Regions from separate parts of the Streptomyces sp. NBC_00536 genome, predicted to be linked through region 3. Evidence: riboswitches for the same ligand, from Rfam matches in the RefSeq annotation. Region 3 holds a riboswitch; each other region holds the start of a gene.
The links. Region 3 has a riboswitch for cobalamin ahead of OHS33_RS25580 (energy-coupling factor ABC transporter permease). Riboswitches for the same ligand answer to the same signal wherever they lie in the genome.
Positions count from the first base shown of each region.

Region 1: linked by a shared signal. The riboswitch ahead of OHS33_RS08470 (cobalamin biosynthesis protein) and the one ahead of OHS33_RS25580 (energy-coupling factor ABC transporter permease) in region 3 are both predicted to bind cobalamin.
Region 2: linked by a shared signal. The riboswitch ahead of OHS33_RS01285 (CoA-acylating methylmalonate-semialdehyde dehydrogenase) and the one ahead of OHS33_RS25580 (energy-coupling factor ABC transporter permease) in region 3 are both predicted to bind cobalamin.

Region 1 covers NZ_CP107819.1:1,969,730-1,971,982, forward strand. The annotation lists gene OHS33_RS08460 (inorganic phosphate transporter) at 1-730, shown strand, start outside; gene OHS33_RS08465 (hypothetical protein) at 751-972, shown strand; cobalamin riboswitch at 1,088-1,233, shown strand; gene OHS33_RS08470 (cobalamin biosynthesis protein) at 1,269-2,253, shown strand, end outside; gene OHS33_RS08475 (cobyric acid synthase) at 2,252-2,253, shown strand, end outside.
Region 2 covers NZ_CP107819.1:279,011-281,263, reverse strand. The annotation lists gene OHS33_RS01285 (CoA-acylating methylmalonate-semialdehyde dehydrogenase) at 1-1,193, opposite strand, end outside; cobalamin riboswitch at 1,382-1,552, opposite strand; gene OHS33_RS01280 (short-chain fatty acyl-CoA regulator family protein) at 1,613-2,253, opposite strand, start outside.
Region 3 covers NZ_CP107819.1:5,715,832-5,718,084, reverse strand. The annotation lists gene OHS33_RS25590 (L-serine ammonia-lyase) at 1-30, shown strand, start outside; gene OHS33_RS25585 (AMIN-like domain-containing (lipo)protein) at 175-702, shown strand; cobalamin riboswitch at 779-971, shown strand; gene OHS33_RS25580 (energy-coupling factor ABC transporter permease) at 1,002-1,706, shown strand; gene OHS33_RS25575 (energy-coupling factor ABC transporter substrate-binding protein) at 1,703-2,056, shown strand; gene cbiQ (cobalt ECF transporter T component CbiQ) at 2,060-2,253, shown strand, end outside.

The DNA.
Region 1 (2,253 bases), 3.7 Mb from region 3:
CGGACTCGTCTCCCTCGCGCACGGCACCAACGACGCGCAGAAGACCATGGGCATCATCACCCTGGCGCTGGTCGCCGGCGGCGCCCTCGCGCCCGGCTCCAACCCGCCGGTCTGGGTCATCGTCTCCGCCGGCATGGCGATCGCGATGGGCACCTACCTCGGCGGCTGGCGCATCATCCGCACCATGGGCAGCGGCCTGACCGACCTCCAGCCGCAGCAGGGCTTCGCCGCCCAGACCTCGGCCGCGAGCGTCATCCTGGCCTCCTCCAGCCTCGGCTTCTCCCTCTCCACCACCCACGCCTGCTCCGGCGCGGTGATGGGCGCGGGTCTGGGCCGCAAGGGCGGCGTGGTCCGCTGGTCCACCGCCTCCCGGATGTTCATCGCCTGGGGCCTGACCCTGCCGGCCGCCGCACTGGTGTCCGCGGGCGCCGAGCTGGTCATGCGCACCGGTGACGTCGGCGTGGCCGCCGTCGCGCTCTTCCTCGTCGGCTCGATCGTCGCCATCTGGCTGATCTCGCGCCGCCAGGTCGTCGACCACACCAACGTGAACGAGGTGGCGGACACCGCCGCCGAGGCGCCGGGCGTGGTCACCACCGCGATCGCCGCCGTCGCCGTCCCGCCGGTCGCGGGCAGCACCGCCGCGGTCACGGACGAGGCCTTCAAGGCGACCATCCCGACCCCGACCCCGGCCGCTCCCCCGGCACCGGCGGCTCCCGCCGCCGCGGTCTGACCCACAGAGGAATCGGCAGTATGAAGATCGACTGGGCAGCACTCGGCTCCGTGTTCGGCGTCAGCCTCTCCGCGACCGTCGCCCTCGTGACCCTGTTCACCCTGGGCATCGTGGGCCTGTCGAAGCACGAGACCGCGACGGGCCAGGGCGGCGCCGCCCACCTGGCGCGCACCGGCGCCTACGCCTGCTTCGCACTGTGCGCGGTGGCCGTCGGCTACGCGATCTACCTGATCGTCAGCTGACGGCACGGGGGCGCGCCCGCGCGCCCCACCGGCACCTCAGCGGCACCGCACGTCCGAAAGCTCCCTCCGGCCCAATGCCGGGGGGAGCTTTCGCAGGTCAACGGCAAGTTGACGGGCGTTCGCGGTGCGTGGTGGACTGCCGGAGCCAATACGGCGGCATGAAGAGGAAGTCCGGTGCGAATCCGGCGCGGTCCCGCCACTGTCACCGGGAGCCACAGGCTCCCGGAAGCCAGGAACTCTCGCCACCGGACACGTCGAACCAGGGCGCGGACCCTGAGTGAGGACCCACCTGCCCCATGCGTGCCGATCGCGTTTTCGCGTACGGCGCGACGGCCGGCCTGATCGGCGACCGGATCCTCGGTGATCCGCGCCGCGGCCATCCCGTCGCCGCCTTCGGAAAGACCGCCGCCGCCGTCGAACGAGCCCTGTGGGGCGACAGCCGGGCCCGGGGAGCCGTGCACGCCCTGGTGTGCGCCGGGGGCGCGGCCGCCATCGGCGCGCTCGGCGCCCGCGCCGTGCGCTCCCGGCCCGCCGCCGCCCGTATCGCCCTGACCGCGGCCGCCACCTGGGCGGTGGTCGGCGGCACCTCGCTGGGCCGGGAGGCCCGGGCCATCGGGGGCGCGCTGGCCGCCGGGGACACCGAGGTGGCCCGCGAGCGGCTGCCCCACCTGTGCGGGCGCGACCCGCAGGCCCTGGACGAACAGCAGATCGCCCGCGCCGTCGTGGAGTCCGTCGCCGAGAACACCTCCGACGCCGTCGTCGGCGCCCTGGTCTGGGGCGCGCTGGCGGGGGTGCCCGGGCTGCTGGGCTTCCGCGCCGTGAACACCCTGGACGCGATGGTCGGCCACAAGTCCCCCCGCCACCTGCGCTACGGCTGGGCCTCGGCCCGGCTCGACGACGTCGCGGGCTGGCCGGGCGCGCGGCTGACCGCGCTGGCCGCCGTACTGGCCGGACCCGACCGGTGGGGCGCCGTACGGGCCTGGCGCGCGGACGCGGCCGCCCACCCCAGCCCGAACGCCGGACCGGTGGAGGCCTCCTTCGCGGGGGCGCTCGGGGTCCGCCTCGGCGGCACCCTGGCGTACGCCGGGCGCGTGGAGCACCGGGCCGTGCTGAACGGGGCCGCGGGCCGCCCGGTCGAGGTCGCGGACATCGAGCGGGCCGTCCGGCTGTCGCGCCGGGTCACCTGGATCTCCCTCGGGGCGTGTGTGTCGCTGCGGTTCCTGTTGTCACAGTGCACGTCAGGTCGTCGCACGTCAGGTCGTACTACGAAGGGACGCGCAT
Region 2 (2,253 bases), 5.4 Mb from region 3:
TAGTCCGCGGCGCGTACGACGCTCAGGACCGGGCCGAAGATCTCCTCGCGGTAGATCCGCATGGCCGGGGCCACGCGGTCGAAGAGCGAGGCTCCGGCGAAGAAGCCGTTCTCGTGCCCGGGCAGGGTGAACCCGCGTCCGTCCACGACGAGTTCGGCGCCCTCGTTGACACCGATGTCCACGTACCGGCGGACCCGGTCCAGGGCGTCGCGGCTGACCAGCGGACCGAAGTCGGCCTCGGGGTCGTCGGAGCGGCCGATCCGCAGGGAGGCGATCCGTTCGCGGAGCTTCGCCACCAGGGCGTCGGCGGTCTCCTCCCCGACGGGCACGGCGACCGCGATGGCCATGCAGCGTTCGCCCGCCGAGCCGTAGCCCGCGCCGATCAGGGCGTCGACGGCCTGGTCCAGGTCGGCGTCCGGCATCACGATCATGTGGTTCTTGGCGCCGCCGAAGCACTGGGCGCGCTTGCCGTGCGCGGCGGCGGTGGCATAGATGTGTGCGGCGATCGGGGTCGATCCGACGAAGCCCAGGGCCTGGACCCGGGGGTCTTCCAGCAGGGTGTCCACGGCCTCCTTGCCGCCGTTGACGACATTGAGCACGCCGGGCGGCAGGCCCGCCTCCAGGAAGAGTTCCGCCAGCCGCAGCGGGACGGAGGGGTCCCGTTCGGACGGCTTGAGGATGAAGGAGTTCCCGCAGGCCAGGGCGGGGGCCGCCTGCCACAGGGGGATCATGGCGGGGAAGTTGAAGGGGGTGATCCCCGCGACGACGCCGAGCGGCGAGCGCAGCGAGTGCACGTCGATGCCGGTGCCCGCGTTGTCGGTGAACTCGCCCTTGAGCAGGTGCGGCACACCGGCGGCGAACTCGACCACCTCCAGGCCGCGTTGCAGATCGCCGTGGGCGTCGGCAACGGTCTTGCCGTGCTCGGCGGACAGCATCCGGGCGAGGGACTCGCGCTCGCCCTCCACCAGTTGGAGGAAGCGCAGCAGGACGCGCGAGCGCCGCTGGGGGTTCCACTGACCCCAATCATCCTGCGCTTCCCGGGCGTTGGCGATGGCGGCCTCGGTGTCGGCGCGCCCGGCGAGGGGCACGCGGGCCTGGACGGCGCCGGTGTTGGGGTCGTACACGTCGGCGAAGAGACCGGAGGTTCCGGAGGTGTGCTTCCCGCCGATGAAATGGGTGAGTTCGCGGACCATGGGTGCCTGCTCTCGTCAGGTTGGATCCGGGGATGGCACGACGGACCGGCGGTCCGCACCCGGTGGGGTGCGCCGCCGCGGAAGGCCGTGGGAACTACGAGCGCGCGGAAGTGTGCGCGCGCTCCGCCGGATCACCAGGGTCGTGGGTACAAACCGGTGCCATGCGTGTCTGCTCCATCCTCGTGGACAACACGGAACGTTCCGCGGCCGGTATCCTGACTCCCGGATCCCCGCGTGCCGCCCGTCTTCCCGACGGACCTCGTCAGTGACGTGTGGATGGCAGCACACTCCCCGGTCACAGTGGCGGGACCGTGCCGGTTTCTCACCGGCTTCCCTGCACCGCGGACCTTGTGGCACGAACATATAGTTGGACGTCCTAGTAAGTCCAGACCCGCCGCCCGCGCGCCCGCCGTCGCCGGTCAGTCGCGGCCGACGGGGCGTGCGTCCCGGACGGGGTACGGGATGAAGGTGCTGCTGTTCTCGTCCACGGCCAGGGTCCGGCCGAGCGGGGGCGCGGCCCGCTGGGGGCAGTCGAGGCGCTCGCACAGGCGGCAGCCCATGCCGATGGGGGTGGCGGCCGCCGTGTTGTCGAGGTCGAGGCCGTCGGCGTACACGAGCCGGGAGGCGTGGCGGATCTCGCAGCCGAGACCGATGGCGAAGGTCTTGCCGGGTTCGCCCCAGCCGCCGCGGTGGCGGGTGACGGCGCGGGCGGTCCACAGGTGGCGCTGCCCGTCGGGCATGGCGGCGACCTGGACGTGGATGCGGCCGGGGGCGGCGAAGGCCTCGTAGACGTTCCAGAGCGGGCAGGTGCCTCCGGCGCGGGAGAAGTGGAACCCGGTGGCGGACTGCCGCTTCGACATGTTCCCCGCCCGGTCGACCCGGACGAAGGAGAAGGGCACCCCGCGCAGCCTGGGGCGTTGCAGGGTGCTGAGGCGGTGGCACACCGTCTCGTAGCCGAGACCGAAGTGGTCGGTGAGCCGCTCGATGTCGTACCGGAATTCCTCCGCCGCGGTGTGGAACGCCGTGTACGGGAGGATCAGCGCGGCCGCGAAGTAGTTGG
Region 3 (2,253 bases):
GGCCTCGCGGTCAACGTCATCGAGTGCTGACCTGACTCCGTAAGCGCGCCCGCACGTTCCGGGGCCCGGTCCGCCGACGCGGACCGGGCCCCGGCGCGTGCAACCGTCAGGCCGTATGGCGTGTCTTCCAAGGTGCCACTACTGTCCCCGGCATCCGAAGAATCGGGGGACGTCATGCTCCGCCACCTCATACGCTCCGTCCGCGACTCCGTCCACCACCGCCGGCGGCTGGCGGCCGTCACCGCGGGGGTCCTGCTCACCGCCGGATTCGGCCTCGCCGTACCGGCCTCGGCATCCGCCACGGCGACGCCGCTCGTGACCAATGCCCGCTGGGGCGGGCACTGCACCTACGACCGGATCGTCATCGACCTCCAGGGCTCCGTCCCCGGGGTCACCGTCACTCCCGTCTCCGAGCTGGTCTACGACGGCTCAGGCAAGCCGGTCCCGCTCGCCGGGTCGTACTTCCTGGAGATCCGGCTGCACCCGGCCGCCGCGCACGACGAGGCCGGGAACTCCGTCTACACCGGCCCCAGGCTGCAGAAGATCTACCTCTCCAAGCTCAAGGGCCTCGCCTTCACCGGCGACTTCGAGGGGTACGTCAGCTTCGGAGCGGCCTTCGACACCGCCCCGCAGTTCACGACGTCCACGCTCCACAGCCCGGAGCGCTATGTGGTCGACATCGCGCACCCGAACACCTGCTGACGGGCACTCAGGCAGCGAACGACGACGGCGGGACCGGGCGGCCGCGCCCGGTCCCGCCGTCGTCGCGCCTGGTCAGGTAGGGTCAACAGGCCTTGGTGTACGGGAAACCGGTGCGAAACCGGTGCGGCCCTCGCCACTGTGATCGGGAAGTCCGGCGCCACTCCTGCGGGAAGCCACTGGGCCGGACGGGAGACCGCACGGGCCGGGAAGGCGGCGCCAGGGCATCAGCACCCGTGAGCCAGGAGACCGACCGGGGTGCGTTGTTCCATCCACGAGGTGCTGGAGAGGTCTCCCTACACATGCACATAGCCGAGGGGTTCCTGCCCCCCTTGCACGCGGCCGCCTGGGGCGTCGCGTCCGCCCCCTTCGTCCTGCACGGAGTGCGCGCCCTGACCCGTGAGGTCAAGGCCCATCCGGAGAGCACCCTGCTGCTCGGGGCGTCCGGAGCGTTCACCTTCGTCCTGTCCGCCCTGAAGATCCCCTCGGTGACGGGCAGTTGCTCGCACCCCACCGGGACGGGGCTGGGCGCGATCCTGTTCCGGCCGCCGGTCATGGCGGTACTGGGCACGATCACCCTGCTGTTCCAGGCCCTGCTGCTGGCCCACGGCGGGCTGACCACGCTCGGCGCGAACGTCTTCTCGATGGCGATCGCGGGGCCCTGGGCCGGGTACGCCGCCTACCGGCTGCTGAAGCGGTTCGGCGCGCCCCTGATGGTCTCGGTCTTCTTCGGCGCGTTCTTCGCCGACCTGATCACCTACTGCGTGACCAGCGTGCAGCTCGCGCTGGCCTTCCCGGACCCGGCGTCCGGCTTCGTGGGCTCGCTCGTGAAGTTCGGCGGGATCTTCGCCGTCACCCAGATCCCCCTCGCCGTGAGCGAGGGCCTGCTCACGGTGCTCGTGATGCGGCTGCTGATGCAGTCGAGCAAGTCCGACCTGGTGCGCCTCGGCGTGGCCCGGCTGACCGGCGCCCGTACGGCCGGGAAGCGGGAGGCGGAGGTCCGATGACCAGGAACGCGAAGATCAACACCCTGCTGCTGCTCCTGGTGGCGGCGCTGGCGGTCCTGCCGGTCGCACTCGGCCTCGGCGAGGGCAAGGAGGAGCCGTTCACGGGAGCCGACGCGCAGGCGGAGACGGCGATCACCGAGCTGAAGCCGGACTACGAGCCGTGGTTCTCCCCGCTGTACGAGCCCCCGTCAGGGGAGATCGAGTCCGCGCTCTTCGCCCTCCAGGCGGCGCTCGGCGCGGGCGTCCTCGCCTACTACTTCGGGGTGCGGCGCGGGCGCCGGCAGGGCGAGGCCCTGGCGGCGGGAGCCACGGACACGGCGGACGCCGACCGGCCCGCCCGGGGCGCGTGAGCGGTGCTGCCCATCGACGCCGCGGCGCACAGCAGCCGCTGGCGCCGCCGACACCCCCTGGAGAAGGCCCTGCTGGGGCTCGGCCTGACCGTCACCGCGGTCTGCCTGCCGCCCTGGCCCGGCGGGCCGCTGGTGGCGGCGGCGACCCTCGCCGTGCTGCTGGGCCCGGCCGGGGTGGCCGGGCGGCAGCTGTGGCG